Regions from separate parts of the Bacillus sp. FSL K6-6540 genome, predicted to be linked through region 2. Evidence: a T-box and tRNA genes for the amino acid it is inferred to sense, from the RefSeq annotation. Region 2 holds a T-box; the other holds one or more tRNA genes.
The links. A T-box is a leader RNA that pairs with one kind of tRNA and senses whether it is charged. The one in region 2 lies ahead of MHH82_RS07665 (valine--tRNA ligase), so its partner is inferred to be a tRNA-Val.
Positions count from the first base shown of each region.

Region 1: it has a tRNA-Val gene. The T-box ahead of MHH82_RS07665 (valine--tRNA ligase) is inferred to sense a tRNA for this amino acid. The anticodon was not compared.

Region 1 is NZ_JBBOXH010000001.1:160,510-167,156, forward strand. Features, by position in the region: rRNA gene MHH82_RS00735 (23S ribosomal RNA) at 1-2,447, shown strand, start outside; tRNA gene MHH82_RS00740 (tRNA-Ser) at 2,528-2,619, shown strand; tRNA gene MHH82_RS00745 (tRNA-Met) at 2,652-2,728, shown strand; tRNA gene MHH82_RS00750 (tRNA-Val) at 2,738-2,813, shown strand; tRNA gene MHH82_RS00755 (tRNA-Thr) at 2,838-2,913, shown strand; tRNA gene MHH82_RS00760 (tRNA-Asp) at 2,927-3,003, shown strand; tRNA gene MHH82_RS00765 (tRNA-Phe) at 3,210-3,282, shown strand; tRNA gene MHH82_RS00770 (tRNA-Tyr) at 3,295-3,380, shown strand; tRNA gene MHH82_RS00775 (tRNA-Lys) at 3,388-3,460, shown strand; gene MHH82_RS00780 (PucR family transcriptional regulator) at 3,613-4,827, shown strand; gene MHH82_RS00785 (ABC transporter ATP-binding protein) at 4,936-6,060, shown strand; gene hprK (HPr(Ser) kinase/phosphatase) at 6,588-6,647, shown strand, end outside.
Region 2 is NZ_JBBOXH010000001.1:1,786,197-1,792,843, reverse strand. Features, by position in the region: gene MHH82_RS07670 (bifunctional folylpolyglutamate synthase/dihydrofolate synthase) at 1-1,036, opposite strand, end outside; gene MHH82_RS07665 (valine--tRNA ligase) at 1,045-3,714, opposite strand; T-box leader at 3,826-4,124, opposite strand; gene MHH82_RS07660 (LysM peptidoglycan-binding domain-containing protein) at 4,376-5,725, opposite strand; gene MHH82_RS07655 (RluA family pseudouridine synthase) at 5,889-6,647, opposite strand, start outside.

The sequences.
Region 1 (6,647 bases), 1.6 Mb from region 2:
CTAGCGACCGATAGTGAAGCAGTACCGTGAGGGAAAGGTGAAAAGCACCCCGGAAGGGGAGTGAAATAGAACCTGAAACCGTGTGCTTACAAGAAGTCAGAGCCCGATCTATGGGTGATGGCGTGCCTTTTGTAGAATGAACCGGCGAGTTACGTTCCCATGCAAGGTTAAGGCGAGAAGCCGTAGCCGCAGCGAAAGCGAGTCTGAATAGGGCGATATTAGTATGTGGGCGTAGACCCGAAACCGTGTGATCTACCCCTGTCCAGGGTGAAGGTGCGGTAACACGCACTGGAGGCCCGAACCCACGTATGTTGAAAAATGCGGGGATGAGGTGGGGGTAGCGGAGAAATTCCAATCGAACTCGGAGATAGCTGGTTCTCCCCGAAATAGCTTTAGGGCTAGCCTCGGAATGAAGAGTCGTGGAGGTAGAGCACTGATTGGGTGCGGGGCCCGCAAGGGTTACCAAGCTCAGTCAAACTCCGAATGCCATAGACTTATATCCGGGAGTCAGACAGTGAGTGCTAAGATCCATTGTCAAAAGGGAAACAGCCCAGACCATCAGCTAAGGTCCCCAAGTGTGTGTTAAGTGGGAAAGGATGTGGAGTTGCACAGACAACCAGGATGTTGGCTTAGAAGCAGCCACCATTTAAAGAGTGCGTAATAGCTCACTGGTCGAGTGACTCTGCGCCGAAAATGTAACGGGGCTAAACACACCACCGAAGCTATGGCTTGATGCTTATGCATCAGGGGTAGGGGAGCGTTGTATGCAGGTTGAAGGTGTACCGTAAGGAGCGCTGGACAGCATACAAGTGAGAATGCCGGTATGAGTAACGAAAAGATCAGTGAGAATCTGATCCGCCGAAAGCCCAAGGTTTCCTGAGGAAGGCTCGTCCGCTCAGGGTAAGTCGGGACCTAAGGTGAGGCCGAAAGGCGTAATCGAAGGACAACAGGTTGAAATTCCTGTACCACCGTAAACCGTTATGAACGATGGGGTGACGCAGGAGGGTAGTGACGCGGACTGATGGATGTCCGTCCAAGCAGTGAGGCTGATGTGTAGGCAAATCCGCACATCGATAAGGCTGGGCTGTGATGGGGAGTGAAAATTATAGTAGCGAAGGTCATGATCTCACACTGCCAAGAAAAGCCTCTAGTCAGGTGAAGGTGCCCGTACCGCAAACCGACACAGGTAGGCGAGAAGAGAATTCTAAGGCGCGCGGAAGAACTCTCGTTAAGGAACTCGGCAAAATGACCCCGTAACTTCGGGAGAAGGGGTGCCTCGGTAGGGTGAATAGCCCGAGGGGGCCGCAGTGAAAAGGCCCAAGCGACTGTTTAGCAAAAACACAGGTCTGTGCGAAGCCGTAAGGCGAAGTATACGGGCTGACGCCTGCCCGGTGCTGGAAGGTTAAGGGGAGCGGTTAGGGGTTAAACCCGAAGCTGTGAACCGAAGCCCCAGTAAACGGCGGCCGTAACTATAACGGTCCTAAGGTAGCGAAATTCCTTGTCAGGTAAATTCTGACCCGCACGAATGGCGTAACGACTTGGGCGCTGTCTCAACGAGAGATCCGGTGAAATTTTAATACCTGTGAAGATGCAGGTTACCCGCGACAAGACGGAAAGACCCCATGGAGCTTTACTGCAGCTTGATATTGGATTTGGGTACGATCTGTACAGGATAGGTGGGAGCCTAAGAAGCATGAGCGCCAGCTTGTGTGGAGGCGACGTTGGGATACCACCCTGATCGTATCTAGGTTCTAACCTGGTACCGTGATCCGGTACGGGGACAGTGTCAGGCGGGCAGTTTGACTGGGGCGGTCGCCTCCTAAAGAGTAACGGAGGCGCCCCAAGGTTCCCTCAGAATGGTTGGAAATCATTCGAAGAGTGCAAAGGCATAAGGGAGCTTGACTGCGAGACCTACAAGTCGAGCAGGGACGAAAGTCGGGCTTAGTGATCCGGTGGTACCGCATGGAAGGGCCATCGCTCAACGGATAAAAGCTACCCTGGGGATAACAGGCTTATCTCCCCCAAGAGTCCACATCGACGGGGAGGTTTGGCACCTCGATGTCGGCTCATCGCATCCTGGGGCTGAAGTAGGTCCCAAGGGTTGGGCTGTTCGCCCATTAAAGCGGTACGCGAGCTGGGTTCAGAACGTCGTGAGACAGTTCGGTCCCTATCTGTCGTGGGCGTAGGAAATTTGAGAGGAGCTGTCCTTAGTACGAGAGGACCGGGATGGACGTACCGCTGGTGCACCAGTTGTTCCGCCAGGAGCATGGCTGGGTAGCTACGTACGGACGGGATAAGCGCTGAAAGCATCTAAGCGTGAAGCCCCCCTCAAGATGAGATTTCCCAATTAGTAAGACCCCTTGAAGACGACGAGGTAGATAGGTTGGAGGTGGAAGTGCAGCAATGCATGGAGCTGACCAATACTAATCGGTCGAGGGCTTATCCAAATATATTTCAATGTGCTGCAAATTCGTTTCGTATCTAGTTTTCAGGGAATCAATCTCTGTAACTGCATACAAGTTATGATGGAGAGATACCCAAGTGGCTATAAGGGGACCCTCTGCTAAGGGGTTAGACTGCGTAAGCGGTGCGAGGGTTCGAATCCCTCTCTCTCCGCCATTTGAATAACTTGGATGCAATAAGGTTTATATGGCGGTGTAGCTCAGCTGGCTAGAGCGTACGGTTCATACCCGTGAGGTCGGGGGTTCGATCCCCTCCGCCGCTACCATACATACCTGGAGGCTTAGCTCAGCTGGGAGAGCATCTGCCTTACAAGCAGAGGGTCGGGGGTTCGATCCCCTCAGCCCCCACCATGTATATTTTTATTACCTTACCATGCCGGTGTAGCTCAATTGGTAGAGCAACTGACTTGTAATCAGTAGGTTGGGGGTTCAAGTCCTCTCGCCGGCACCATCTTTAATAATGCGGAACTGTGGTGTAGAGGCCTAACATGCCTGCCTGTCACGCAGGAGATCGCGGGTTCGAATCCCGTCAGTTCCGCCATTATTTACAAGCTTCAGGGATGAGAATCCATAACCGGGTTCGTCGGAGCATATCCTCGTTAGCACAGACTTCGCAGTCTCGAACGAAGAGAGAGTATCCCGTCAGTTCCGCCATTATTACTCTTAAGGAATAAAAATGGTCGGTTTTCCACAGATTAAAGTGGGAAGTGTTGCACTCCGCACTTTATTTTAATGTTATTCATGTTTGGCTCGGTAGCTCAGTCGGTAGAGCAGAGGACTGAAAATCCTCGTGTCGGCGGTTCGATTCCGTCCCGAGCCACCTTTATATTTTGGAGGATTAGCGAAGTGGCCAAACGCAGCAGACTGTAAATCTGTTCTCGTCCGAGTTCGGTGGTTCGAATCCATCATCCTCCACCAGTAATAAGAGCCATTAGCTCAGTTGGTAGAGCACCTGACTTTTAATCAGGGTGTCGAAGGTTCGAGTCCTTCATGGCTCATCCGAAAGGGTCGTCAACGTTGTTGACGGCTCTTTTTGTGTTGTGTTTACTGAACTATTTCCCAAGGCACACGGACTTAAAGAGAAGGAATTGTCGTTTGTGCAGGATGATATGATAAAATAAGAAAAAACGATAAAGTGGTGGAGTCATCAATGGTGGAGATGGAGCATATCGTTCAGAAACTGGAGCAGACCTTGGGTACCTCACTCGGCTTAAAAACATTGAATGAGCAGGAATCGCTATGGCTCACGGAATCGATGGCGATCACTTCGCGATACGGTGACCGATTAGGTCGAGAAGAAAGTGCTGCAAGTTCAAATCGCCATGGAGAAAAAGTAAGCTCAAACACAACACGAATGGTTGATGGTGCTTATGTGCATAAGGAGCTTGGTGAGATTTGGTTTCCCGTTAATCAACAGGATCTGAGCCGAGTCCTCGTGGCGGATTCCAATGCTTTGACGGAGTCGGAGATTGGGCTTGTCGCTCTTTTATTGGCGAACCTTCAGGAAGCGCCTTCAGGCGCGATGTCAAAGAATGCAGCCAAGGTTGAAGAAGAACGGCGCGCCCAGCAGTTGGGCGGTTGGTTGAAAGAGCGCCTTCAAGCCGGCGAGCTGCTTGCTGAACTACCGGATGAGATGCTGATTCGGACAAGCTTGACGGAGGAAATGGTCCCCTTTCTACTCATTCATGAGAGCGAGCATGCTCCCACGCCAAGTTATAAAGCGCTGCTGCGGTTGTTGCGCAGTTATTTTGACGGGGATATCGTTCTTGTGCCGCTGCTGGATAAGGAATGGATTATCCTTGCCAATCAAGAGCTGTTGGGCGGCATAACGACGGATGATAAAGAGGAAGCATCCTCGGAAGCCGATCAGGATTTGCTGTCCTTATTCTGTATGGGGCTGTACGAGCTCATTTCAACGGAATGGGTGGGCGATTTTCATATTTCGGCGATCCCGGCAGTCAATGCGCTTCATGCTTTGCCGCAGACGGTTGGCATGCTGCGAGAGACCATGACCATCGGGCGTACTTTTCAGGTCAAGGAGCATATTCATCTGTCGACCGGTCTTCATCTGGAACGTCTGGTCTACAGCATTCCTGAGTATCAACGGAATCAATTCCTGCGGGAGTACGCTGCCGGACATACCGACTTATTCGAGGACAGTGAGACTTTATCGACGCTGGAGTCTTTTTTTGAATTGGACTGCAATGTGAGCGAGACGGCCAAACACCTGTATATTCACCGAAATACGCTGCTGTACCGACTGGATAAGATCAAACAGGAGACGGGGCTTGACGTTCGCAGCTTCAGTGACGCGGTATTGGTGAAAATAACGCTTCTATTGTATAAAGTGACGAAAAGGAAATAGGTTTTTTGTGCAGATTGTGTATAGCAAGTCAGGTGCCTATGGGGTAATATAAGATTATAAATTAATTGTATTCGATTTCATAACATTCATATGAGGGGGCAAATGCACATGGCTGGTGTACGCTTAGAGCATATTTACAAAAAGTATGCAGGTGCGGATAAAGCAACTGTAATTGACGTTAATTTGGATATTAAAGATAAAGAATTCTTGGTATTGGTAGGTCCTTCCGGTTGCGGTAAGTCTACGACACTTCGTATGATCGCAGGTCTTGAGGAAATTTCCGAGGGTAAACTTTACATTGGCGACCGCGTTGTTAACGATGTAGCACCTAAAGATCGTGACATCGCGATGGTATTCCAATCCTACGCCTTGTATCCGCATATGAACGTATATCAGAACATGGCATTCGGTTTGAAACTCCGTAAAGTGAAGAAAGACGAAATCGATAAGCGTGTACGTGAAGCAGCGAAAATCCTGGATATCGAGCATTTGCTCGAGCGTAAACCGAAAGCTCTTTCCGGTGGTCAGCGTCAGCGTGTTGCCTTGGGCCGTGCAATTGTCCGTGATCCACAAGTCTTCTTGATGGATGAGCCGCTTTCCAACTTGGATGCGAAGCTCCGCGGTCAGATGCGTGCTGAAATTACTAAGCTGGTGAAGCGTCTTGAAACCACTTGTATCTATGTAACGCATGACCAAACAGAAGCTATGACGATGGGTGACCGTATCGTTGTTATGCAGGATGGCATCATTCAACAAGCGGATTCCCCAGAGCAACTGTACAACAATCCGAACAACCTGTTCGTTGCTGGTTTCATTGGTTCCCCAACCATGAACTTCATCAACGGTAAATTGTCCGAGCAAAACGGTGGCGTATACTTCACTTCCCAGGGCTTGAACGTTCAAGTTCCAGGCGGTAAAGCACAATTGCTCAAAAATAAATCCATGATTGGCAAAGAAGTAATCATGGGTGTTCGTCCGGAAGATATTCATGAAGAGCCAGTATTCCTGGAAGCTTCCCCGAACACAATCTTCACAGCGAAAGTGGACGTTACCGAGAACCTTGGTCACGAAATGCTCTTGTACCTCAGCGGCTTGGGCACCGACACAGTTATCGGCCGTGTAGACGGACGTTCGACTACTCGCGAAGGCGACAATGTGAAATTGGCACTCGACATGAACAAAGTTCATATCTTTGATAAAGAGTCTGAATTGAACGTATTGCTCGAAGATTAATCTTCAGCAATCGAGATCTCTTGAAAACCGCCCCTCAAGGGGCGGTTTTTTTAGGAGAAAAAGACATAAAACTAGGCAGTTTCTGCCCTTATCGAAGGGTTCAGGCAGTTCTAGCAGACGGTAGAAGTGGTCCTATGGTAAAAGTGTGTAAAGCAGACAACCAATTGTCGATATAGAAAGAGAGTTATCTTTAGTAATAGAACATCTGTTTTTTTAGTCGCAGTATGCCGTAGCAGCGTCGCATCACTCCTGGATAAGTTCAATGTCCTGCTATCGGATAGCCGGTTAGAATTGCATTCATTGGCTTTTTTCGATAAGATAAGCACAAAGCAAGGCATACATAAGCATTGAACGTATGGGTTGTTGGGGCGTATTCCATGAAGCATGACCGACCGCCGGCAAGGCTTGTGACGTCCTATTTATTAGTAAAGTAACCGATCATGAAATATATCATCCAAAACGAGCCGATAGCAGCATGCCGGTTGCGTTGTGATGTCAACATACAATGGAAGAAGAGGGGTAAGACCATGGCCAAGAAAGTGAAGGTATCCGAGCTGGTCCAGCAGTTTCAGCTGGAGGTCATCGCA
Region 2 (6,647 bases):
CCAAGGATTCAGCCCCTTCGGGGTTGTGCGCGCCATCGAGAACAATCCGCGGGGAGGACTGCACTTGCTCCAGTCTTCCCGCCCAGAACGTATCCTTAAACCCGGCACGCAATTCTTCTTCATCCACGATAAAGGCCATGTACTGGCGAAGCACCTCCAGCGTCATCATGGCAACCGCGGCATTGGCGCATTGATGCTCGCCCTGCATCGAAATATCCAAATCCATATCCCGGAACGGTCCCTTAAAACGGAAAGTCTGGCTTTCTTCGTCCCCGCGCAGCCGTTCATAAGAGAATTGCTCGTCTACGAGGTACAGACTTGTACGGTTTTTGGCGGCCGTTTCTTTCAGAATTTCGACAGCCTCAGGCTGAGTGACCGTGCTCACCACGGGCACTCCGGGCTTGATGATGCCGGCCTTCTCCATGGCGATCTCCTGAATGGTATCGCCCAGAACGTCGGTATGGTCCATGCCGATGTTCGTGATCACCGAAATGATGGGATGAACGATATTGGTCACGTCAAGACGACCGCCAAGTCCGGTCTCCCATACCACCACGTCCGGATAAGACACCTCGCCGTAATACAGGATCGCAAGAGCCGTGGACACCTCAAACATCGTGGGCGATCCAAGCCCGGAGCCCGCAACTTCGGCAACAAGCGGCTCTAAGCGATTCGCGAGTTCCAGCAGCGTCTCTTCCGGTATGTCTTCGCCGTTATACTGAAACCGATTGGTAAACTTCGTAATATAGGGGGACGTATAGGTGCCTACCGTGAATCCCCCTTGAAGCAGAACCTTTGTTAAAAAAGCGCATGTGGAGCCTTTTCCGTTCGTTCCGGCCACGTGGATAAATTTTAATCGACGCTCCGGATGGCCGAGCAGCTCCATCAATCGCTGAATTCTATCCATGCCAGGGCGGATCCCAAACGGAATCAGCCCATTGATCCAAGCTACCGCTTCCTCATAGGTATGGAACGGAGCTGCGGCTGCAGCTGCCGATTGATCAACCATCGTTCTCACCTTCTGGTCCAGATTCATCTTGCCCTTTAGCCTCTCAATTCTTCGATGCGCGCAATCACTTTGCTGCGTTTGTCCGAGTAATCCGCGAGTTTCGCCCGTTCTTCCTCAATCACCTTCTCGGGTGCTTTCGATACGAAACCAGGATTGTTCAGCTTCTTCTCCACGCGCTCGACTTCGCTGTTCAAGTGCTGAATTTCCTTCTCCAGACGCGTGATCTCCTGAGCGATATCGATCAGTCCGGCAAGCGGCAGATACATCTCAACACCTGTCACCACGGCGGTCATCGCTTTATCCGGCGCCTCAAGCGCAAGGGAGGACTCATACTCCGACGTGTTGCAGAAGCGGCGAATATAATCGGAATTGCGATCGATAATGCCGGCAATATGCCCGCTTACCGGTTTCAATTGCAGTTCTACTTTTTTGCTCATCGGCACGTTCACTTCCGCCCGGATGTTACGTACGGCACGGATCACATCCATCAGCAGGTTCATTTCGGTAACAGCTTCCGTATTCTCAAACGCCTCATCATAGGTCGGCCAAGAAGCCAGCATGACGGTCTCGCCTTCATGCGGCAAATGCTGCCAGATCTCTTCGGAGATGAACGGCATGAACGGGTGAATCAAGCGCATCGTGCGGTCCAGCACATAGGCAAGCACCGACTGCGTCTTTTTCTTGGCTGCTTGATCCTCGCCATACAGGGACAGCTTGGCAAATTCGATATACCAGTCACACAGATCATCCCAGATGAAATTGTACAGCAGTCGACCGGTTTCGCCAAATTCGTAGGCATCAATTAGACGCGTAATGTCGCGGGAAGTTTCGTTCAAACGGTGCAAAATCCACCGGTCCGCGGTTCCCAGCTCTCCGGAAATGTCGATATCCGCCGCCGTGAAGCCCTCCAGGTTCATGAGCGCAAAGCGCGACGCATTCCAGATTTTGTTAGCGAAGTTACGCGCTTGCTCCACGCGTTCCCAGCGGAATCGAAGATCCTGACCCGGCGTGCTGCCGGTCGATATCATATAACGCATAGCGTCTGCGCCATACTGTTCAATAACCTCGAGCGGGTCAATGCCGTTGCCCAGCGACTTGGACATCTTGCGGCCTTCGCTATCCCGAACCAGGCCATGGATCAGCGTGTCCTTAAACGGCATTTGCCCTGTGAATTCAAGTCCTTGGAAAATCATCCGCGACACCCAGAACGGGATGATGTCGTAACCCGTTACGAGAACGCTGGTCGGATAATAACGTTTGAAATCCTCGCTGTCCAGGTCCGGCCAGCCCATGGTCGAGAACGGCCAGAGCGCGGAGCTGAACCAGGTATCCAGCACATCCTCGTCCTGTCTCAGATCATCCTTGCCCAGCTTCGCGCGGGCTTCCTCTTCATTCATGGCAACAACCACTTCGCCCGTGGATTCCGAATACCACGCCGGGATCCGGTGACCCCACCACAATTGACGGGAAATGCACCAATCGCGTACATTCTCCATCCAGTGCAGATAGGTTCGCTCGAACCGGTCAGGCACGAAGTTCACGCCCTTGCCGGATTTTTGCGCATCCACGGCTGCTTCCGCAAGCGGCTGCATCTTAACGAACCACTGCGTCGACAGGTAAGGCTCGACCACCGCACCGGATCTTTCGCTATGGCCAACCTGATGGACGTGGTCTTCGATGCGAAGCAATACGCCCGATTCCTTCATGTCGCTGACGATCTGCTTGCGGCATTCTGCACGGTCAAGGCCCTGGTATTTGCCGGCAAACTCATTCATCGTTCCGGATTCATCCATTACGGTAATTTGCGGCAGGTCATGTCTCAGCCCCATCTCGAAGTCGTTCGGATCATGCGCCGGCGTAATTTTAACCGCACCGCTGCCGAAGTCCTTCTCCACGTACTCATCCGCTATAACCGGAATCTCGCGGCCCACGATAGGCAGCACCAATGTCTTGCCGATCATGTCTTTATAGCGCTCGTCTTCCGGATGAACGGCGACCGCCGTATCGCCGAGCATGGTCTCCGGACGGGTGGTTGCCACGGTAATGGAGCCGCTGCCGTCCTTCAGCGGATATTGCAGGTGATACAAATGGCCGTTGACCTCTTTGTACTCCACTTCAATATCGGACAAAGCCGTACGGGCAGCCGGGTCCCAGTTGATGATGCGTTTGCCGCGGTAGATGAGCCCTTTATCGTAAAGCTTGACGAATACTTCCCGTACGGCTTCGGACAATCCCTCGTCGAGCGTGAAACGTTCTCTGGAGTAATCGAGGGACAGGCCGATCTTGGACCACTGGTCACGGATCGTGTTTGCGTACAGGTCCTTCCATTCCCACACCTTCTCCAGGAATTTCTCGCGTCCCAGATCGTAACGGGTAACGCCTTCTTCGCGAAGCTTCTGCTCTACCTTGGTTTGCGTGGCGATGCCCGCATGGTCGGAACCGGGGAGCCACAGCGCATCGTAGCCCTGCATCCGCTTCACGCGAATCAGGATGTCCTGCAGCGTAAAGTCAAGCGCATGGCCGATATGGAGCATGCCCGTAACGTTAGGAGGAGGAATAACAATCGTGTAAGGCTCCGCGTCCGGTCGCTTGCCGGCTTCAAAAAAGCCGCCTTCCTTCCAGTACGGATACCATTTTTGTTCGGCTGCCTTCGGATCATACGTCGTCGGCATTTCTAACTGGGATTGGTTTTGTTTTTGATCCATATTTTCGTACCTCCGATACTGTTAATCAGTTTTGCCAACCCGAAACGTTTTAGCCTCCGGGCGTGTTCGTGGATATCATAGTTGGCGTGAAACAAAAAAAGCCCTTCGTCCTCAAAGGACGAAAGACTGTTCTCTCGCGGTACCACCTTTGTTTCGTGCTTACATGGTTCAGCAACCGTTGTCCTCCCATGAAGAACATGAAAGGCTTTCAGTCAAGCACGACACTTTACGCAGATAACGGCTGCGGCCGGCGAACTCTAACCAGGGTAGCAATCGATCCTACTCTATCTCAAGTCCGCAACTCCGGGGCGACTTCGGCAAGCTGGTTCCTGCGGAATCTCACAGCGCTTGATAGCAATTCCGCTCTCTGAAGGCCATACCTTCCTACTCTTCCCGTTCAACGTTGTTCTAGCTTTTGGAATACCTGTACATATACTATTCAAATATAACGTGGTTGTTCCATATAGTCAATATTTCGAGTGTTTCCGAACGATTTAGACATCATACCTGCCGATTCAAATAAATCCTCCTTGTTCGCTGTAACATACAATCCAAGCTCGCTCTACTTCCTCTCCTCCAAACCGGTTCTCCGCAGCACAAAAAGCAGGCCAAGGCTGCCTGCCTCGGCCTGCTTCATTCTAGCCCCATGACGACTTCCCGATTACTGGGGAATATACAATACCTGGCCTTCTTCCACATTCTGCTCGGACATGCGGTTATACAACAACAGCTCTCGCGGCGTCAGCTGATAGCGCTCGGCAATCACGTCGAGTGTCTCCTCACGCTGAACAATGCACATCCGGACCTTACGGAATGGCGTTTCCTCCCGGCGGTTGCCCAGGAAAAGACTCTTCCATTCCACATCCTCGGACGAAACGGCATCCACCGATTCTTCGATGGCCTGTTCCTCGTCTCGAGCAGCTTGTTCCTGATCCTGAACCGTTCTGCTCGATTGAAGCAATGAGGAGAAGCCTACGCCCGAAGCGGTATTGGCGGTGCTGTTCTTCGCGTTGAAGGCAACCTTCAGCTCCGGTTTGGACGGAGCCTCTTCGACTTGAACGGAAACCTCCTCCTCTATCTCCTCCAAGGGCTCGGCTTCCTCGGCAAAAACAGGCTGGGCTTCCTCCGTTTCCGGGGAATCCAATACCGGCAGGGCTTGAACCTCTTCGCTTTTGCGCTCAATGACGCCCGGGAAGTCGGCTGCCGGTTCTTCCTGCTGCGGTTCCGGCTGGGCCGCAGCCCGTTCGAACTGCCATACACTCGGAGTCGACGGCTCAGCTGGCTGAAATTCCGTCTCATTATGTAAGGCATATTCGACCGTATCCTGGGCTTCAGGCGTACCGGAGATGCTTACCGTTCGGTCCGAGTCCTGCGCATCCTGAATTTGATTCTCGTATTCCGCCCAAGATGCCAGATACTGCTGCGTGCGCGCATCCGCCTCGGACTCTTGGACTCTGGGCTGAGCCTCGTTGAAATAAGAAGGCGAAGGCGTAGTCGCTTCAGCGTTGGCTCCGCCGCCTTGATACGGTTCATACGGGTTGGCTGCGAACTGCTGCTCTACGCCTGCATACATATCATTCGCTTCAGGAGCATGTACCACTGTGAATTCCTCACTGGTCCATACTTGGTCACGAGCTCCCGGAGCCGCCGCCTGGATTCCTTTGAGCGATAAAACCCCCGTTATGTTCAAGCTGCGCTTGGATAACAGATCCACGTCAAAATTCTCGATCTCGACCGCGATGTCATCCAATGACGATACCCGGTTCAGCGGGACCGTGATCTCGACCGGAATCCAATGCTCGAGCGGCTCCGTCTCTCCTGCTTCGGTATCCCCTTTATACAGGCCTGCTAGAAGCAGATGGCCCCGAAGCGTGGCCTGGTCCTGCTGGCTGATCACCTGAATGTGCGGGATCAACTCCGCCTCTTCCAATTCATCGATTCCCGGCAAATCTTCCGTCAAATTAATACGCTCGTAAATATCGAACCGCAATCCGTAGGACTGGTCAAACACGGGAATGTCCTCCTTTTTGGCATATACTATCCGTGATCTGTCATCACGGCATGAGCCTAAGTTTTGCCACTCAATTTATCTATATGCCGAAAACAGGAGAGCATGACTTTTTTGCGAATTGCGCATGGAAGTTACCGGGCATTCAGGGCTGCTGCAGCATCTCCTATTGGTTCGATCCCTCTATGATTCGCTCTCTTAACTCCATCATATCCTGAGGCCACGGCGCCGGCACCTCGATGCTCTCGCCCGTAAAAGGATGATGGAACAATAGGCGTTCGCCATGCAGCGCTTGGCGCGCAAACGTCCCTGGTCCTCCGTACAAGACATCCCCCAGAAGCGGATGTCCCATATGGCTTAGATGGACCCGGATCTGATGCGTGCGGCCGGTTTCAAGGCGAATGTGCAGGAGACTGGCTTTCGGATACGCTTCGGCTGAGAGAATATGCGTGATCGCGGCCTGCCCCGTTAATGAAACCCTCCGGCGGCTTGCATGATAGCGGTCCTTGCCGATCGGCAAATCGATGCGCTTCAGCTCCTGCGATACCCTTCCTTGAACGATCGCCGCATACATTCGAATGATCTTCTTCTCCCGCATGGCCTCGTCAAGCTTCAGCTGAGCGTATTCGTTCTTGGCATACAGCACGGGACCCGTCGTATCTTTGTCCAGCCGATGGATGTGCCGGACTGCCGCGTGAATCCCCTCTGCTTCGTAATAGGCGGCCACGACATGATTCAGCGTTGTCTCCCGGCTTTCGTTGTCCGGATGGACCGCCATGCCGGCCGGTTTGTTCACGACCAGGCAGAAATCGTCCTCGTACAACACTTGAAGCTCCTGCCACCTCGGTTCGATGCCGTATTCCCGATAAGGAAAAAGGACCAGCCGAAGCCGGTCCCCTCTCCATTGTATCCCCTGCTCATGATG